3 regions of the Pseudomonas sp. NY8896 genome follow, and region 3 is predicted to be linked to each of the others. Evidence: riboswitches for the same ligand, from Rfam matches in the RefSeq annotation. Region 3 holds a riboswitch; each other region holds the start of a gene.
The links. A riboswitch is a leader RNA that binds a small molecule or an ion and turns the genes downstream of it on or off. The one in region 3 is predicted to bind thiamine pyrophosphate.

Region 1 (6,500 bases), 2.7 Mb from region 3:
CGTCATCCTCTACGCGTTGCCCGGTGACCCGGTGGCGATCTTGCTGGCACAGAGCGGCGAGCCAGGCGCGGTAGACCCGGTAAAGGTGGCCGAATTGCGCGCTCGCTATCACCTCGATGGCAGCTTGTGGCAACAGTACGGCGGTGCACTCTGGCGCCTGTTGCAGCTGGACTTGGGCCATTCGCTGCAAAGCGGCAAGCCAGTGGCTCAGGCCCTGGCAGACGCGTTGCCCGCCACCTTGTCCCTGGCGTTCGCCGCACTGGCCCTGGCCGTGCCACTGGGCATCGGCTTGGCCCTGGCGGCGCATCAGGTACGTCAGCGCACGTTGCAGAGCGCTTTGCATAACGCCCCGGCCGTGGTGGTGTCGTTGCCGACCTTCTGGGTTGGCCTGGTGCTGTTGCAGCTGTTTTCCTTCCAGCTGCACTGGCTGCCGGCCATGGGCAATCAAGGCCCGGCCAGCCTGGTGCTGCCGGCGCTAACCCTGGCCCTGCCTTGTGCGGCGATGATCGCTCAGGTACTGGGACGTTCACTGGCCAGTGTCAGCCGCCAGCCATTCGTCCAGGCATTGCGCAGCAAAGGGCTAGGGCCTTGGCGCTTGTTGTGCGGGCACGTGCTGCACAATGCAGCAATACCGCTGCTGAGCCTGGCCGGCACCTTGCTGGGCAACCTGCTGGCCGGGGCGGTGGTGACCGAAACCGTGTTCTCACGTGAGGGTATCGGCCGCCTGGCCCAGGCCGCAGTGGCCAGCCAGGACATCGCCGTGGTTCAGGGTGTGGTGTTGCTGGCTGCGGCCTTGTACGTGCTGACCAACTTGCTGACCGACCTGTTCTACCCCCTGCTCGACCCACGTATTGGCCAAGGAGGCCGGGCATGAGCGTAAAAACCGCCTATGGCCTTGTACAAGCGAAACGCTGGCCTCGCCTGCCGCTGGCATTGAGTGTCGTCCTGTTCCTGCTGGTACTGGGCTGGGCCTTTTGGCCAGAGCTGTTCAGCCGCGCCGACCCGTTGCTGGCCGATCCCAGTCAGGCCTTGCAAGCCCCTTCCGCCCGGCACTGGTTCGGCACCGACCACCTTGGCCGCGACCTGTACGCGCGCTGTGTCCATGGCGCGGCGCTGTCACTGCAGGCGACCAGTATCGCCGTGCTGATCGCTTTGCTGGTCGGCAGTCTGCTGGGTGGCATCGCCGGCTGGTTCGGTGGCCTGGCCGATCGTGCGCTGGCAGTGCTGGTGGAGGTGCTGATGGCCATTCCCGCATTGTTGCTGGCGATGGCGATTGTCACGGCGCTGGGCTTCGGCACGCTGGAAATCGCCGTAGCCGTAGGGCTGTCATCCGTGGCCATCTTCGCCCGGCTGGCCCGCGGCGAAGTGCTGCGCTGGCGCAGCCGCAGCTTTGTCGAGGCGGCGCAGGTGGCCGGTGTGGGCAGCTGGTGCAACCTCTGGCGGCATGTGTTGCCGCACGCCGCCGGGCCGCTACTGGCCTTGGCCGCACTGGAGTTCGCCAGTGCCGTGCTGGCTGTGTCGGCGTTGAGCTTCCTCGGCTTTGGCGCACCGCCACCGCAACCGGAGTGGGGCCTGCTGATCGCCGAAGGCCGCAACTACATGGTCGTGGCCTGGTGGTACACCACATTGCCGGGCTTGGTGGTGGCCGCCGTGGTGCTGGCCACTCATCAACTCGCCCATGGGCTGCAACAGTTACAGGGAGATGTGCGATGAACACCCCATTGGTGCGTATCCAGCAGTTAAGCGTCGATTATCCAGGCAACCCGCAAGCCGCCGTACAGGCGCTGGACCTGGAAATTGCCGCAGGTGAAATTGTCTGCCTGGTGGGCGAGTCCGGTTCGGGCAAATCCACTACCGCTGCGGCCCTCGCCGGGCTGCTGCCAGCCGCGGCGCGGCAGCGAGGCCAACTGTGGCTGCAAGGCCAGGCGCTGGAACAATTTGCTGAACGTGACTGGTGCCAACGCCGTGGCCGCCTGGTCGGCTTCGTGCCACAAGACCCCGGCACCTCGCTGGACCCGGTCAAGACCATCGGTGCACAGCTGGTCGAAGCCATGACCGTGCATGGCGTGCCGGGCCGTGAAGCCGGTGCGCGCGGGCTGGCACTGCTGCAGCAGGTGGGCCTCAGGGATGCCAAGCAACTGTCCCGCCGCTACCCCCATGAGCTGTCGGGTGGCATGTGCCAGCGGGTGTTGATCGCAATCGCCTTGGCCAATGACCCACCGCTGTTGATCGCCGACGAACCCACCAGCGCCCTGGATGTCAGCGTGCAGCGGCAAATTCTAGACCGCCTGCAGCAACTGGTGCGCGCACGCGGCAGCAGCTTGTTGCTCATCACCCATGACCTGGCGGTGGCGCTGGACCGTGCCGATCGCATTCTGGTGATGCGCAACGGCCAACTGCTGGAGAGCGGCACGCCCGCGCAGTTATGGCATGCACCCAAGCATCCCTACACGCGGCAGCTGCTGGCGGCCTCACCGTTGGCACGCCTGCAGCAACGGCGTACTGGCCCAGCCAGCGCAGTTGGCGAACCCCTGTTGCAGGTCAGTGGCCTGATGCGGCGTTTCAACCGGCATGCCGCGCCGGTGGTCGACGGTGTCAGCTTCACCCTGCCCCGTGGCAGTACCACCAGCCTGGTGGGCGAGTCAGGTTCGGGTAAGTCCACCACTGCCCGCATCATCCTGGCCTTGGAGCAAGCCAGTGCAGGCAGCGTGTTGTTCGACGGCCAGCCAATACTGGGCGCCAGCCGGCGCCAATTGCATGCCTACCGGCGGCGAGTGCAACTGGTCTACCAGAACCCCTGGGCTGCGTTGGACCCTAGGCACAACCTGCTGCAGATCGTCAGTGAGCCGATGCGCGCCTTTGCCATTGGCGCGCGACGAGACGATCGGCAGCGGGTGCTGGGTTTGCTGGAGCGGGTCGGGTTACCCGCCGAGTTGCTGCTGCGTCGGCCTGGAGCGTTGTCTGGTGGGCAGCGCCAGCGTGTGGCTATCGCTCGTGCCTTGGCGGCTGAACCGGAGCTGCTGGTGCTCGATGAGCCGCTGTCGGCCCTGGATGCGCCCGTGCAGGCACAGGTGTTGGCGTTGTTGCAGCGTTTGCAGGCTGAGCTGGGGCTGACCTACCTGTTCATTTCTCACGACCTGGCGACGGTGCGCGGCATCAGCGATCAGGTGCTGGTGATGCGCCAGGGGCGGCTGGTGGACCAAGGGCCGACCGAGCAGGTGTTCGAGCGGCCCGCGAGTGACTACACGCGGAGCTTGCTGGAGGATATGCCAGGATTGGGCCGGGTATTGCAGGGGGAGCGGCCCTTGGTGCGTGAGGTGGGGTGAGCCTGCAGCGATTGGGTTGGATCACCGATGCTGGGGCTGCTTCGCAGCCCATCGCGACGCAAGGCCGCTCCTACAAGGGCCTTGTGCCGCGATGGGGGCGCAAAGCGGCCGTAACGGCCTACGCAGCCCCGTCCAACCCCATCTGCCAGAAATCCGCTTCCAGGCTGGACGCCTGGCCGAAAATCCCCACCAGCTCAGCAAACCGCTGCTCTGTCATGCTTCGCGCAGCCAGTTCATCCAGATGCTTGCGCGCGGCCGCCGCCACGCCTTGGTAGCCCTCCCCGGCATATTCGCCAATCCACTCGCGGTACGGGTGGTTGCTCAAATCGCCGATGCGTTCGGCCAAGGTTCGGCCGATCTCGGCATAGCCGATCACGCAAGGTGCCAGTGCCACATGCAGCTCCAGCAGGTCGCCGGCGGCGCCGCAGTCCAGCACGTAACGGGTATACGCCACCGTCGCCTGGTGCTCTGGTGCGGCCTCGATATCAGCCTGAGTCAACCCCCAGCGCGCGCACAGGCGCAAATGCAACTCGGTTTCGTCCAGGATCGCCGCCAGCCCGGCCTGCGCGGCACGGATGTCGGCCGGGCGGCGGCTTTTGTAGGCGGCCAGCGCCCAAGCGCGGGCGAACTGGATCAGAAACAGGTAATCCTGCACCAGGTAGGTTCGGAACGCTTGCTCGCTCAGCGTGCCCTCGCCCATCTGCCGCACGAAGTCATGGTCCACGTAGCGGTTCCACTGCGGCGCGGCAGCGGTCTTGAGGCGCTCGAAGATATCCATGCTCACTGGCCCTCCGGGTAGACGGCATCGAAGAAGGCCAGCTCCAACGCCACGGTGCGCTGGTAGAAGTCACTTGCCAGCGCGGCCTGTTGCGGGCCGACGCGGTCCAGCTCGGCCTGCAGGAAGGCGACGAAGTCCTGGAATGCCGGGTTGTCGTGCAGGGTGATCCACTCGGCATGGACGAAGTTTTCCGGCATCGGTTTCGGTGCCTTCAGCGCCCAATCCAGGTACAGGCCTTCGGCAACGTTGAGCACCGCCAGGGCCGCTGCGTAGGACCGGGTGGCTGCCGCTTCGCGCATGATCGCCTTGAAACCTGCGGTAGGCGCGGTATCGGCTGGTTCATTGCGTTGCGCCGGGCTGACATCCAGGGCCTCGAAGGCGCGCAGGAAGTACGTGTTCTCGTCGCTTGAGATCATCCCGGCGAAGCGGCCGAAACGCAGGCGGGCCTCGAACGTGTCGGCGGTGGCGATGGCCGCGCCCAGCAGGGTCAGGAAGCTGTCAAGAAAGCGGTGGTCCTGTACCAGGTAGTTGACCATGATCGGGTCCGGCAGGCTGCCGTCGCACAATTGGGTCACGAAACGGTGGCCAACGGCTGCCGACCAGGTCGGCTCGTTCTGGCGGTGCAGGGACTGGCTGAAACGTTCGGTCATGTTGCTGTCCTTGATGAGGGTGACAGCGAGACCTTGGCAGTTGGCATGGACTGGGCCTCGCAGTGAGGCCGGCAAAAAGGCAGGTTACAAGCCCCATCCCTTCGCCGGCATGATCCGGATCAGGTTCGAAGGGTCACCGCGCTGCAGTGTTCAGCGGTTTCTCAGCCCATTGCCGGGCTCCCCTTGGTGGCGAACAGGTATACCCCAGTGCGTCGGGGCTGTCACGCCCCGATCCACCCAGTGAGTGGGCATTGGGTCACCCGCTTTTGGGGACTTAGGCCCATTCTTGACGCGCCATTATTTAGCGCACCCTAGGCGCCGCAAGGTTTTGTATGACAAAGCATTACTGAAATACCTGTTGGCACAGCCGTTGCTCAGGCCCAAAGACCAGGCAAAACGCCATTGATGGCCCTCAGCCATACAGCCGTGAGCGAGGCATAAGGCAATGAAAACACCTGCCGTGATTCACCCGAACCGGTATGTATTCCAGCTCTCTTCCGTCACCGCGCTGATGCTCAGCCTTGGGCTGATCACGGCCATGGCGAGCCCGCTGGACGACAACAGCCCGCCACCGCCGACGGACCCCTCGGCCTACACCGACCAGCCGGACGACCCGACCCCGGCCTTGCTCAACCTGAGCACCTTGCCAGAAGCCAACGAAGGCTCGCTGGAGCTGACCGATGGCGTGTACGGCAACCGCGATACGGTGCGTACCGACAACGTGCTGCCACCCGCCTTGCAAACCTCGGACAGGTACCCCACCAACGGCAAGCCCAGCCCGTTGTTCGGTGCGCAACCCTTCACCCAGCAACTGCTGCTTTTCGAAGAGTTCGGCCCGGAAAAACTCGACCCGACACTGCCGCCGCCAGACCTGACCTTCCCGGTGCCCACCTTGGGCGCGGCCCCGGCTCAAGACCCCAACGTAGTGGCCCGCAGCGGCCCCAGTGGCACAGCACTGGAAGCTTTCCTCAAGCAACCGGGCCTGTACCCGTTCCCGACCCAGTTCTCCAACGTGCTTGATCGAAACCCGTGGAAAGCACAGATCGAGATGTTCCTCAACCGCCACCCGGTCGGTTCGCCCGCCGAAGGCCGTCCACCAGGAAAAGGCTGGTCGCACCAGCGCTGGAACGAGTTTTATCCGCAGGCGGCATTCAAGACCGCGCAGGCTGGCGCGCGCATCAACCTTGGCCTGCGCGATCGCAGGCAAATGCACAACTACACAGTCGGGGAATTCGCCCCAGGTGGCCTGTACTACCAGACCTCCGATATCCCGACCACGCTGGGCACCACCAAGGGCATCGATACCCGCTTCCACCCGAACTTCCCGCTGCAGAACCACAAGTCGCTGTGGACCTTCGACGGCACCTTCCCGCCCAAGCTGCTGATGGTGCGCTACGGCCAGCCGATCCTGATGCGCCACTACAATGCCCTGCCGATCGACCCGTCGGCCAACGGCGGTTTTGGCCTGCACACCATCTCGACCCACGAGCACAACGGCCATTCCCCGGCCGAAAGCGATGGTTTCGCCAACGCCTACTTCTTCCCCGGCCAGTACTACGACTACCGTTGGCCGGTGCAACTGGCCGGCTACGACACCATCAACACCCGTGCCCAGGACCCGCGTGCGGCCTTCCCCTGCTCGCCGGGCGAAACCCTGTTCGTCAACGACGGCACACCGGGCCTGAAAACCTGCCAGAACGGCAGCATCAAGATTCGCGGCGACTGGCGTGAAACCATGAGCACCCA
Region 2 (6,500 bases), 660 kb from region 3:
TGGCCCAACCACATCCACCAGTGCGCCAAACGCGGGATTCCGGTAGCGCTGGCCAATGCGCGGTTATCCGAGCGCTCGGCCCGTGGTTATGGGCGCTTTGCCAAGCTGACCCGGCCGATGCTGGCCGAAATGAGCCTGATTGCCGTGCAGACCGAAACCGAGGCGCAGCGTTTCCGTGACCTGGGTGCGCGCACTGAGTGCGTGCAGGTCACCGGTTCGATCAAGTTCGACCTGAAGATTGATGAGCAACTGCTACCACGTGCAAAGGCACTGCGTGAGCAGTGGGGTGCCGAGCAGCGCCCAGTGTGGATTGCTGCCAGCACCCATGAAGGCGAGGATGCGCTGATTTTGCAGGCGCACCGGCAGTTGTTGCAGGTGCATGGCGATGCCTTGCTGATCCTGGTGCCGCGCCATCCCGAGCGATTCAATGCGGTACACGCGTTGTGCAGCGAGCAATTCGCCACCGTGCGCCGTTCTGCTGGCACGCTGGTCGATGGGCAAACCCGGGTATTGCTGGGCGACACCATGGGCGAACTGCTGTTCCTGTATGCCTTGGCCGACATTGCCTTCGTCGGTGGCAGCCTGGTAGCGACCGGCGGGCACAACCCGTTGGAGCCTGCGGCGCTTGCCTTGCCGGTGCTCATGGGGCCGCATGTGTTCAACTTCCTCGAAATCAGCGCGATGCTGCGCGAGGCGGGGGCGTTGCAGCAGGTGGATGATACCGATGGACTGGCCGGTGCTGTGCGGCGTCTGGTCGAGCTGCCGCAGGATGCCCAACGCATGGGTGAGGCGGGCAGGGCGGTGATGCAGGCCAATCAGGGGGCGCTGCAGCGCTTGCTCGATGGGCTGAGTGCGCTTATCCGCTGATTATTGCATCGCCTTCTTCGCGGGCTTGCCCGCTCCCACAGGATTTGAATTGTGGGAGCGGGCGAGCCCGCGAAAAAGCCAACATCTATCTCAAGGGCGGCGCTCGAAGTTCTTCGCCGCGGCAGCCGCCAGGTCCGGTGGCAGGAAGTCCTTGTCCGGGTTGTAGTCCGCTTTCAGGTAACGCTTGAGGTCCTGCAGGTCTTGCGGGCTCAGGGTGCCGGCTGCCTGCTTCAGGCTCAGGTTGTCGAGAATGTAGTCATAGCGGCTGTTGTTGTAGTCGCGCACCGAGGTGTACAGCTGGCGCTGGGCATCGAGCACGTCGACGATGTTGCGTGTACCGACCTGGTAACCGATTTCGGTGGCTTCCAGCGCACTCTGGTTGGAGATGATCGACTGCTTGCGCGCCTGTACCTGCTCTACATCGGTGTTCACCGCGCGGTGCAGGTTGCGGGTGTTTTCCACCACCTGGCGGCGCAGGCTTTCGCGTTGCTGCTCGCTCTGGCTCAGGCGCTGGTAGGCCTCGCGCACCTGCGAGCTGGTCAGGCCGCCGCTGTAGATCGGGATGTTCAGTTGCAGGCCGATGCTGGTCTGCTCGACATCGCCGCCGTAGCGCGTGACGGGGGCTGGTGCGGGGTTGGTGAAACCGAAGTTGTCGTTGTCACCTTTCTGGTACTTGGCCACTGCGTCAAGGGTCGGCGCATGGCCGGCCTTGCGCTGGCGCAGGGTTTCTTCGGCGGCGGAAACCGCGTAGTTGGTCGCCAACAGGTTGAGGTTCTGGCGACCAGCGGTTTCTACCCAGGCCTTGGCGTCGTTAGGTGTAGGCACCTGCACCGGCAGGGTGTGCACCACCCCCTGGATCGAGGTGTATTCGCGGTTGGTCAGGGTCACCAGGGCCTCGAAGGCGTCTTGCACCTGGCGTTCGGCGATGATCCGGTTGGCCCGGGCGGTGTCGTAGCTGGCTTGGGACTGCAGCACGTCGGTCTTGTCGGAAAGGCCGACGTCGAAGCGTTCGTTGGACTGGTCCAGCTGGCGTTTGAAGGCCGCTTCCTCGGCCTTGGTCGCGGCCAGGTTGTCCTGTGCGCGAAGTACGGCGAAGTAGTTCTGCGCGGTTTGCAGGATCAGGTTCTGCTCGGTCGCCGACAGCTCCAGCGCTGCCTGTTCGTTGACCGCTTCGGCCGCTTGCAGCTGGAACCAGCGGTCAGCGCGGAAGATCGGCTGAGCCAGGGTGGCGCTCCAGGTGTTGCCGCTGCGGTTGCTGGTGGTCGATGGTTCGTCCAGCTTGGTGCGCGTGTTCAGCATTTCTGCGCCGGCCGACAGGTTTGGCAGCAACCCGGCACGGGCTTGGGGCACCACCTCTTTGCGGGCGCCGTAATCGGCGCGTGCCGCCGCCAGGTCGGCGTTGTTGTCGACCGCTTCCTGATAGACGCTGACCAGGTCGGTCTTTACTGATTGGGGCACGTCCGCTGCCCAGACCACTCCGTTGGACGCACAAGACACGGCTATCGCCAGTGAGAGTTTGCGCAGCATAGAGGCAATCCTTGTACGAAATTTAATTACTGAACTGTTGAGTATCGCGCGACGGGCCAGTGTAGTGCCATGCGCACCCGGCAACAATCGCTTGGTGTGCCTTTCATCATCCGCGCATTTACCCGCTTGGCTTTGCCGACCACTCCAGTCTAGACTGCGCAGGTTCTTGTCGGGGTGCCTTGAAGCAAAGGCTGAGATCGCAGAGGTGCGGATCCCGTTGAACCTGATCAGGTTAGCGCCTGCGTAGGGAACAAGATTGCTCGCCTTCCCGGGGAGCCTCTTGTGCCAGGTCCGGGATTGTCACAGCTGCATGCAGCTTCAGGCACCCCCATACCCGGCACTGCACTCCAAAGAGGGTGCGTCCGCGCGTTTCAGGTTCACCCCGACATTCCACTGCTAGGAAGCCGTCTGGAGAGCCTGTGATGACCAAACAAGAAAAAGCGATCAACCTCAGCGAATCGGCACAAGTCGATCAGCAGTCCGTGCAACCGTTCCCGCGTTCGCGCAAGGTCTATGTCGAAGGCTCGCGCCCGGACATCCGTGTACCCATGCGTGAAATCAGCCTGGATGACACCCCTACCGATTTTGGTGGCGAGACCAATGCCCCGGTGCTGGTGTACGACACCTCCGGCCCATACACCGACCCCAACGTGATCATCGACGTGCGCAAAGGCCTGGCCGACGTGCGTTCAGCGTGGATCGACGCCCGTGGTGACACCGAGCGCCTGGACGGCCTGAGCTCCGACTTCGGCCAGCAGCGCCTGAACGACGCCGAGCTGGCCAAGCTGCGTTTCGCCCATGTGCGCAACCCGCGTCGTGCCAAGGCGGGTGCCAACGTCTCGCAGATGCACTATGCCCGCCGGGGCATCATCACCGCCGAGATGGAATACGTGGCCATCCGCGAAAACATGAAGCTGCAGGAGGCCCGCGCAGCTGGCCTGCTCAAAGAGCAGCATGCTGGCCACAGCTTCGGTGCCAACATCCCGAAAGAAATCACCCCCGAATTCGTCCGCCAGGAAATCGCCCGTGGCCGCGCGATCATTCCGGCCAACATCAACCACCCGGAAGTTGAGCCGATGATCATCGGCCGCAATTTCCTGGTGAAGATCAACGGCAACATCGGCAACAGCGCCTTGGGGTCCTCGATCGAGGAAGAAGTGGCCAAGCTGACCTGGGGCATCCGCTGGGGCTCGGACACGGTCATGGACCTGTCCACCGGCAAGCACATTCACGAAACCCGCGAGTGGATCATCCGCAACTCGCCGGTGCCGATCGGCACCGTGCCGATCTATCAGGCCCTGGAAAAGGTCAACGGCGTGGCCGAGGACCTGATCTGGGAGCTGTTCCGCGACACACTGATCGAGCAGGCCGAGCAGGGGGTGGACTACTTCACTATCCACGCCGGTGTGCTGCTGCGTTATGTGCCGCTGACCGCCAAGCGTGTCACCGGTATCGTCAGCCGTGGGGGCTCGATCATGGCCAAGTGGTGCCTGGCGCATCACAAGGAAAACTTCCTGTACACCCACTTCGACGAAATCTGCGAAATCATGAAGGCCTACGACGTCAGCTTCTCGCTGGGCGACGGCCTGCGCCCTGGCTCGATTGCCGACGCCAACGACGCCGCGCAGTTCGGTGAGCTGGAAACCCTCGGCGAACTGACCAAGATTGCCTGGAAGCACGACGTGCAATGCATGATCGAAGGCCCTGGCCACGTGCCGATGCAGTTGATCAAAGAGAACATGGACAAGCAGCTGGAGTGCTGCGACGAAGCGCCGTTCTACACCCTCGGCCCACTGACCACCGACATTGCTCCGGGCTACGACCACATCACTTCGGGTATTGGTGCGGCGATGATCGGCTGGTTCGGTTGCGCCATGCTGTGCTACGTCACGCCCAAGGAACATTTGGGCCTGCCGAACAAAGACGACGTCAAGACCGGCATCATCACCTACAAGATCGCCGCGCATGCCGCCGACCTTGCCAAGGGCCACCCAGGTGCGCAGATTCGCGACAACGCCCTGTCGAAGGCGCGTTTCGAGTTCCGTTGGGAAGACCAGTTCAACCTTGGCCTTGACCCGGACACGGCCCGTGCCTTCCACGACGAGACGCTGCCGAAGGAATCGGCCAAGGTCGCGCACTTCTGCTCGATGTGCGGGCCGAAGTTCTGCTCGATGAAGATCACCCAGGAAGTGCGTGAGTACGCCGCCAAGATCGAGGCCGTGGATGTGACGGTCGAAGAAGGCATGCGTGAGCAGGCCGAGCGGTTCCGCCAGGAAGGCAGCCAGCTGTACCACAAAGTGTAAGAACGCTGGGGCCGCTTAGCGGCCCTTTCGCGACACAAGGCCGCTCCCACAGGGACCGCACAAGGCTCAAGGCCTGCGCGGCCACTGTGGGAGCGGCCTTGCGTCGCGATTCGAGGACGAAGTCCTTGCCAAGAACACCAACAACATTGCCGGCGAGCGCCAACCATGACATCACCCAGCCAATTCTCCCCCGACCACCCGGTCCCCACCCACCAGCGTATCTTCGGTGCCCGCGACCTGTTTTCGCTGTGGTTCTCCCTAGGCATCGGCCTGATGGTGCTGCAAGTCGGTGCCATGCTGGCGCCAGGCCTGGGCCTTGCCGGCGCGGTGCTGGCCATCGCCCTGGGCACCGGTGTCGGTGTGCTGTTGCTGGGCGCCGCCGGGGTGATCGGCAGCGACACCGGCCTGTCCGCCATGGGCACGTTGAAACTCAGCCTGGGCAGCCATGGCGCGCGTTTGCCGGCGTTGCTCAACCTGCTGCAACTGGTGGGCTGGGGCGCGTTCGAAATCATCGTCATGCGCGATGCTGCCAGCCTGTTGGGCGCGCGAGCCTTCGGTGAGGAGAGTGCCTGGAACAGCCCGATGCTGTGGACCCTGTGTTTCGGTGCGCTAGCCACCTTGCTGGCCGTCAGCGGGCCACTGGCCTTCGTGCGCAAGGTGCTGCGCGCCTGGGGGATCTGGTTGCTGCTGGGCGCTTGCGTCTGGCTCACCTGGAACCTGTTCGCCAAGGCCGACCTGGCTGATCTGTGGAGCCGCGCGGGTGACGGTTCGATGTCCCTGGCGGTGGGCTTTGATATCGTCATCGCCATGCCGCTGTCCTGGTTGCCACTGATTGCCGACTACTCGCGTTTCGCCCGCAACGGCAAGCATGTGTTCGGTGGCACGGTCGTGGGCTATTTCATCGGCAACACCTGGCTGATGAGCCTGGGCGTGGCCTACACCCTGGCTTTCGCCGCCAGTGGCGAAGTCAATGCGCTGCTGCTGGCGCTGGCGGGGGCCGGCATGGGTATCCCGTTGCTGCTGATTCTGCTGGATGAGTCGGAAAAAGCCTTCGCCGACATCCACTCGGCGGCAGTTTCAACCGGTGTGCTGCTGCCGCTGAAGGTCGAGCACCTGGCACTTGCGATCGGCGTGCTGTGCACCTTGATCGCCCTGCTGGCCCCCTTGGCCCAGTATGAGAACTTCCTGTTGCTGATCGGTTCGGTATTCGCGCCGCTGTTCGGTGTGGTGCTGATGGACCATTACGTGATCCGTCGTCGTCGCCTGCCTGCGCAAATCGATGGCTTGCACTGGCAAGCGCTGGTGGCCTGGTTTGCGGGTGTGGCGGCCTATCACCTGATTGCCGCTAATGCACCGGAACTGGGCGCTACCCTGCCAGCATTGCTGCTGGCAGGTGTGCTGCATGGGCTGCTAAGCCTCAGCCGCGGCCGGGAAACAGCTCAGGCTTGAGCACGCCATTGAGGCGTGGGTAGGGGATCTTCAATTCCACGTGGCCCATGGAGTAGGGCGCGATGGCATAGACCTCGTACTTGACCACTACCGCGCCGTACGTCAGGGCGATGTGCGGCGACTTCTTGAACGGCCAGGTTTTGACGAACTCGGCGTCCTTGTCCATGCCCACGCTCATCAACCAGGCGCGGTGTGACTCCTCGACGGTTTTCCAGAAGGTGTCCTCCTGGCCCGGCACCAACATGTCCTGCAGGGTCAGTACCTTGTCCAGCTTGCGCGAGTAGTTGATGAAGCCACGCCCCGGCATGCCGTGGGCGCCACCGCTGTCCAGGTAGCTGGACAACTCGATGATCA
Region 3 (6,500 bases):
GAGGCGGGCAGGGCGGTGATGCAGGCCAATCAGGGGGCGCTGCAGCGCTTGCTCGATGGGCTGAGTGCGCTTATCCGCTGATTATTGCATCGCCTTCTTCGCGGGCTTGCCCGCTCCCACAGGATTTGAATTGTGGGAGCGGGCGAGCCCGCGAAAAAGCCAACATCTATCTCAAGGGCGGCGCTCGAAGTTCTTCGCCGCGGCAGCCGCCAGGTCCGGTGGCAGGAAGTCCTTGTCCGGGTTGTAGTCCGCTTTCAGGTAACGCTTGAGGTCCTGCAGGTCTTGCGGGCTCAGGGTGCCGGCTGCCTGCTTCAGGCTCAGGTTGTCGAGAATGTAGTCATAGCGGCTGTTGTTGTAGTCGCGCACCGAGGTGTACAGCTGGCGCTGGGCATCGAGCACGTCGACGATGTTGCGTGTACCGACCTGGTAACCGATTTCGGTGGCTTCCAGCGCACTCTGGTTGGAGATGATCGACTGCTTGCGCGCCTGTACCTGCTCTACATCGGTGTTCACCGCGCGGTGCAGGTTGCGGGTGTTTTCCACCACCTGGCGGCGCAGGCTTTCGCGTTGCTGCTCGCTCTGGCTCAGGCGCTGGTAGGCCTCGCGCACCTGCGAGCTGGTCAGGCCGCCGCTGTAGATCGGGATGTTCAGTTGCAGGCCGATGCTGGTCTGCTCGACATCGCCGCCGTAGCGCGTGACGGGGGCTGGTGCGGGGTTGGTGAAACCGAAGTTGTCGTTGTCACCTTTCTGGTACTTGGCCACTGCGTCAAGGGTCGGCGCATGGCCGGCCTTGCGCTGGCGCAGGGTTTCTTCGGCGGCGGAAACCGCGTAGTTGGTCGCCAACAGGTTGAGGTTCTGGCGACCAGCGGTTTCTACCCAGGCCTTGGCGTCGTTAGGTGTAGGCACCTGCACCGGCAGGGTGTGCACCACCCCCTGGATCGAGGTGTATTCGCGGTTGGTCAGGGTCACCAGGGCCTCGAAGGCGTCTTGCACCTGGCGTTCGGCGATGATCCGGTTGGCCCGGGCGGTGTCGTAGCTGGCTTGGGACTGCAGCACGTCGGTCTTGTCGGAAAGGCCGACGTCGAAGCGTTCGTTGGACTGGTCCAGCTGGCGTTTGAAGGCCGCTTCCTCGGCCTTGGTCGCGGCCAGGTTGTCCTGTGCGCGAAGTACGGCGAAGTAGTTCTGCGCGGTTTGCAGGATCAGGTTCTGCTCGGTCGCCGACAGCTCCAGCGCTGCCTGTTCGTTGACCGCTTCGGCCGCTTGCAGCTGGAACCAGCGGTCAGCGCGGAAGATCGGCTGAGCCAGGGTGGCGCTCCAGGTGTTGCCGCTGCGGTTGCTGGTGGTCGATGGTTCGTCCAGCTTGGTGCGCGTGTTCAGCATTTCTGCGCCGGCCGACAGGTTTGGCAGCAACCCGGCACGGGCTTGGGGCACCACCTCTTTGCGGGCGCCGTAATCGGCGCGTGCCGCCGCCAGGTCGGCGTTGTTGTCGACCGCTTCCTGATAGACGCTGACCAGGTCGGTCTTTACTGATTGGGGCACGTCCGCTGCCCAGACCACTCCGTTGGACGCACAAGACACGGCTATCGCCAGTGAGAGTTTGCGCAGCATAGAGGCAATCCTTGTACGAAATTTAATTACTGAACTGTTGAGTATCGCGCGACGGGCCAGTGTAGTGCCATGCGCACCCGGCAACAATCGCTTGGTGTGCCTTTCATCATCCGCGCATTTACCCGCTTGGCTTTGCCGACCACTCCAGTCTAGACTGCGCAGGTTCTTGTCGGGGTGCCTTGAAGCAAAGGCTGAGATCGCAGAGGTGCGGATCCCGTTGAACCTGATCAGGTTAGCGCCTGCGTAGGGAACAAGATTGCTCGCCTTCCCGGGGAGCCTCTTGTGCCAGGTCCGGGATTGTCACAGCTGCATGCAGCTTCAGGCACCCCCATACCCGGCACTGCACTCCAAAGAGGGTGCGTCCGCGCGTTTCAGGTTCACCCCGACATTCCACTGCTAGGAAGCCGTCTGGAGAGCCTGTGATGACCAAACAAGAAAAAGCGATCAACCTCAGCGAATCGGCACAAGTCGATCAGCAGTCCGTGCAACCGTTCCCGCGTTCGCGCAAGGTCTATGTCGAAGGCTCGCGCCCGGACATCCGTGTACCCATGCGTGAAATCAGCCTGGATGACACCCCTACCGATTTTGGTGGCGAGACCAATGCCCCGGTGCTGGTGTACGACACCTCCGGCCCATACACCGACCCCAACGTGATCATCGACGTGCGCAAAGGCCTGGCCGACGTGCGTTCAGCGTGGATCGACGCCCGTGGTGACACCGAGCGCCTGGACGGCCTGAGCTCCGACTTCGGCCAGCAGCGCCTGAACGACGCCGAGCTGGCCAAGCTGCGTTTCGCCCATGTGCGCAACCCGCGTCGTGCCAAGGCGGGTGCCAACGTCTCGCAGATGCACTATGCCCGCCGGGGCATCATCACCGCCGAGATGGAATACGTGGCCATCCGCGAAAACATGAAGCTGCAGGAGGCCCGCGCAGCTGGCCTGCTCAAAGAGCAGCATGCTGGCCACAGCTTCGGTGCCAACATCCCGAAAGAAATCACCCCCGAATTCGTCCGCCAGGAAATCGCCCGTGGCCGCGCGATCATTCCGGCCAACATCAACCACCCGGAAGTTGAGCCGATGATCATCGGCCGCAATTTCCTGGTGAAGATCAACGGCAACATCGGCAACAGCGCCTTGGGGTCCTCGATCGAGGAAGAAGTGGCCAAGCTGACCTGGGGCATCCGCTGGGGCTCGGACACGGTCATGGACCTGTCCACCGGCAAGCACATTCACGAAACCCGCGAGTGGATCATCCGCAACTCGCCGGTGCCGATCGGCACCGTGCCGATCTATCAGGCCCTGGAAAAGGTCAACGGCGTGGCCGAGGACCTGATCTGGGAGCTGTTCCGCGACACACTGATCGAGCAGGCCGAGCAGGGGGTGGACTACTTCACTATCCACGCCGGTGTGCTGCTGCGTTATGTGCCGCTGACCGCCAAGCGTGTCACCGGTATCGTCAGCCGTGGGGGCTCGATCATGGCCAAGTGGTGCCTGGCGCATCACAAGGAAAACTTCCTGTACACCCACTTCGACGAAATCTGCGAAATCATGAAGGCCTACGACGTCAGCTTCTCGCTGGGCGACGGCCTGCGCCCTGGCTCGATTGCCGACGCCAACGACGCCGCGCAGTTCGGTGAGCTGGAAACCCTCGGCGAACTGACCAAGATTGCCTGGAAGCACGACGTGCAATGCATGATCGAAGGCCCTGGCCACGTGCCGATGCAGTTGATCAAAGAGAACATGGACAAGCAGCTGGAGTGCTGCGACGAAGCGCCGTTCTACACCCTCGGCCCACTGACCACCGACATTGCTCCGGGCTACGACCACATCACTTCGGGTATTGGTGCGGCGATGATCGGCTGGTTCGGTTGCGCCATGCTGTGCTACGTCACGCCCAAGGAACATTTGGGCCTGCCGAACAAAGACGACGTCAAGACCGGCATCATCACCTACAAGATCGCCGCGCATGCCGCCGACCTTGCCAAGGGCCACCCAGGTGCGCAGATTCGCGACAACGCCCTGTCGAAGGCGCGTTTCGAGTTCCGTTGGGAAGACCAGTTCAACCTTGGCCTTGACCCGGACACGGCCCGTGCCTTCCACGACGAGACGCTGCCGAAGGAATCGGCCAAGGTCGCGCACTTCTGCTCGATGTGCGGGCCGAAGTTCTGCTCGATGAAGATCACCCAGGAAGTGCGTGAGTACGCCGCCAAGATCGAGGCCGTGGATGTGACGGTCGAAGAAGGCATGCGTGAGCAGGCCGAGCGGTTCCGCCAGGAAGGCAGCCAGCTGTACCACAAAGTGTAAGAACGCTGGGGCCGCTTAGCGGCCCTTTCGCGACACAAGGCCGCTCCCACAGGGACCGCACAAGGCTCAAGGCCTGCGCGGCCACTGTGGGAGCGGCCTTGCGTCGCGATTCGAGGACGAAGTCCTTGCCAAGAACACCAACAACATTGCCGGCGAGCGCCAACCATGACATCACCCAGCCAATTCTCCCCCGACCACCCGGTCCCCACCCACCAGCGTATCTTCGGTGCCCGCGACCTGTTTTCGCTGTGGTTCTCCCTAGGCATCGGCCTGATGGTGCTGCAAGTCGGTGCCATGCTGGCGCCAGGCCTGGGCCTTGCCGGCGCGGTGCTGGCCATCGCCCTGGGCACCGGTGTCGGTGTGCTGTTGCTGGGCGCCGCCGGGGTGATCGGCAGCGACACCGGCCTGTCCGCCATGGGCACGTTGAAACTCAGCCTGGGCAGCCATGGCGCGCGTTTGCCGGCGTTGCTCAACCTGCTGCAACTGGTGGGCTGGGGCGCGTTCGAAATCATCGTCATGCGCGATGCTGCCAGCCTGTTGGGCGCGCGAGCCTTCGGTGAGGAGAGTGCCTGGAACAGCCCGATGCTGTGGACCCTGTGTTTCGGTGCGCTAGCCACCTTGCTGGCCGTCAGCGGGCCACTGGCCTTCGTGCGCAAGGTGCTGCGCGCCTGGGGGATCTGGTTGCTGCTGGGCGCTTGCGTCTGGCTCACCTGGAACCTGTTCGCCAAGGCCGACCTGGCTGATCTGTGGAGCCGCGCGGGTGACGGTTCGATGTCCCTGGCGGTGGGCTTTGATATCGTCATCGCCATGCCGCTGTCCTGGTTGCCACTGATTGCCGACTACTCGCGTTTCGCCCGCAACGGCAAGCATGTGTTCGGTGGCACGGTCGTGGGCTATTTCATCGGCAACACCTGGCTGATGAGCCTGGGCGTGGCCTACACCCTGGCTTTCGCCGCCAGTGGCGAAGTCAATGCGCTGCTGCTGGCGCTGGCGGGGGCCGGCATGGGTATCCCGTTGCTGCTGATTCTGCTGGATGAGTCGGAAAAAGCCTTCGCCGACATCCACTCGGCGGCAGTTTCAACCGGTGTGCTGCTGCCGCTGAAGGTCGAGCACCTGGCACTTGCGATCGGCGTGCTGTGCACCTTGATCGCCCTGCTGGCCCCCTTGGCCCAGTATGAGAACTTCCTGTTGCTGATCGGTTCGGTATTCGCGCCGCTGTTCGGTGTGGTGCTGATGGACCATTACGTGATCCGTCGTCGTCGCCTGCCTGCGCAAATCGATGGCTTGCACTGGCAAGCGCTGGTGGCCTGGTTTGCGGGTGTGGCGGCCTATCACCTGATTGCCGCTAATGCACCGGAACTGGGCGCTACCCTGCCAGCATTGCTGCTGGCAGGTGTGCTGCATGGGCTGCTAAGCCTCAGCCGCGGCCGGGAAACAGCTCAGGCTTGAGCACGCCATTGAGGCGTGGGTAGGGGATCTTCAATTCCACGTGGCCCATGGAGTAGGGCGCGATGGCATAGACCTCGTACTTGACCACTACCGCGCCGTACGTCAGGGCGATGTGCGGCGACTTCTTGAACGGCCAGGTTTTGACGAACTCGGCGTCCTTGTCCATGCCCACGCTCATCAACCAGGCGCGGTGTGACTCCTCGACGGTTTTCCAGAAGGTGTCCTCCTGGCCCGGCACCAACATGTCCTGCAGGGTCAGTACCTTGTCCAGCTTGCGCGAGTAGTTGATGAAGCCACGCCCCGGCATGCCGTGGGCGCCACCGCTGTCCAGGTAGCTGGACAACTCGATGATCACCAGCCCGTCATGCTGCTCGCGTACCTTGGCCTGCAAGTAGCTGCTGTTACGTTTGTCGGCATTGGCCAGGTATTGCTGTTCGTAGGCCTGCAGGGTGCTTGGCGCGGTGCCATGCTGATTGTCTTCGGTCAATTGCAGCAGGCGTTTTTCAACGATGCCATCGAGCTTGGGCAGGGCCGGGAAGTGGACCATGTCGATATTCACCAGCGGGCAGTCACGCTCGCTGCAGCCGGGTTTGACATGCTCCCAGGCGTCGCGCTTGACCTCGAGCGGAGCCCGGTAGTTGGGCGTGAACAGGCTCTGGCAGGCGCCTAGAGCGAGTGCCAGCACGGCCACGGAAGTCAGTTTGACAAGTGTCATGATGATCCTTGCAGAACAGGGAAAAGTCGGCCTTTGACCGTCTGCGCGGCCTTCAGTTCGCCACTAAGCTAACAGAGTGAAGACCTGCTGTCCCGAGTGCGCCAGCGGTTGCCAGAAAGGGATGAAACCGGCAGGCGTGCAGAGTAGGATGGCGCGAAGCAGTATTCGAGGTAATGAGGATTTCCATGTCAGACGCGTTGAACTCAGTGCCCAAGGGCTTCGAAATCATCGAGCGGGCCAATTGCTTCCAGGGCTTTTACAAGCTCGACAAGCTACGCCTGCGCCATGAGTTGTTTGCCGGGGGCATGGGCCGCGAGATCAGCCGTGAACTGTTCGTGCGCCATGATGCCGTGTGCGTGCTGCCGTACGACCCGTTGCGCGATGAAGTGGTGCTGATCGAACAGTTCCGTGTGGGTGCACTGGAC

Region 1: it holds a riboswitch for thiamine pyrophosphate, as region 3 does, so the genes downstream of both, Q9451_RS16835 (TenA family protein) here and thiC (phosphomethylpyrimidine synthase ThiC) in region 3, are expected to answer to the same signal.
Region 2: it holds a riboswitch for thiamine pyrophosphate, as region 3 does, so the genes downstream of both, thiC (phosphomethylpyrimidine synthase ThiC) here and thiC (phosphomethylpyrimidine synthase ThiC) in region 3, are expected to answer to the same signal.

Annotation. Positions count from the first base shown of each region.
Region 1 covers NZ_CP132350.1:3,765,820-3,772,319, reverse strand. The annotation lists gene Q9451_RS16855 (ABC transporter permease) at 1-874, shown strand, start outside; gene Q9451_RS16850 (ABC transporter permease) at 871-1,713, shown strand; gene Q9451_RS16845 (ABC transporter ATP-binding protein) at 1,710-3,326, shown strand; gene tenA (thiaminase II) at 3,445-4,104, opposite strand; gene Q9451_RS16835 (TenA family protein) at 4,107-4,754, opposite strand; TPP riboswitch at 4,834-4,948, opposite strand; gene Q9451_RS16830 (Ig-like domain-containing protein) at 5,200-6,500, shown strand, end outside.
Region 2 covers NZ_CP132350.1:447,841-454,340, forward strand. The annotation lists gene waaA (lipid IV(A) 3-deoxy-D-manno-octulosonic acid transferase) at 1-867, shown strand, start outside; gene Q9451_RS01950 (TolC family outer membrane protein) at 958-2,394, opposite strand; TPP riboswitch at 2,555-2,661, shown strand; gene thiC (phosphomethylpyrimidine synthase ThiC) at 2,817-4,697, shown strand; gene cytX (putative hydroxymethylpyrimidine transporter CytX) at 4,863-6,146, shown strand; gene Q9451_RS01965 (RsiV family protein) at 6,115-6,500, opposite strand, start outside.
Region 3 covers NZ_CP132350.1:1,107,923-1,114,422, forward strand. The annotation lists gene waaA (lipid IV(A) 3-deoxy-D-manno-octulosonic acid transferase) at 1-81, shown strand, start outside; gene Q9451_RS04905 (TolC family outer membrane protein) at 172-1,608, opposite strand; TPP riboswitch at 1,769-1,875, shown strand; gene thiC (phosphomethylpyrimidine synthase ThiC) at 2,031-3,911, shown strand; gene cytX (putative hydroxymethylpyrimidine transporter CytX) at 4,077-5,360, shown strand; gene Q9451_RS04920 (RsiV family protein) at 5,329-6,075, opposite strand; gene Q9451_RS04925 (NUDIX domain-containing protein) at 6,261-6,500, shown strand, end outside.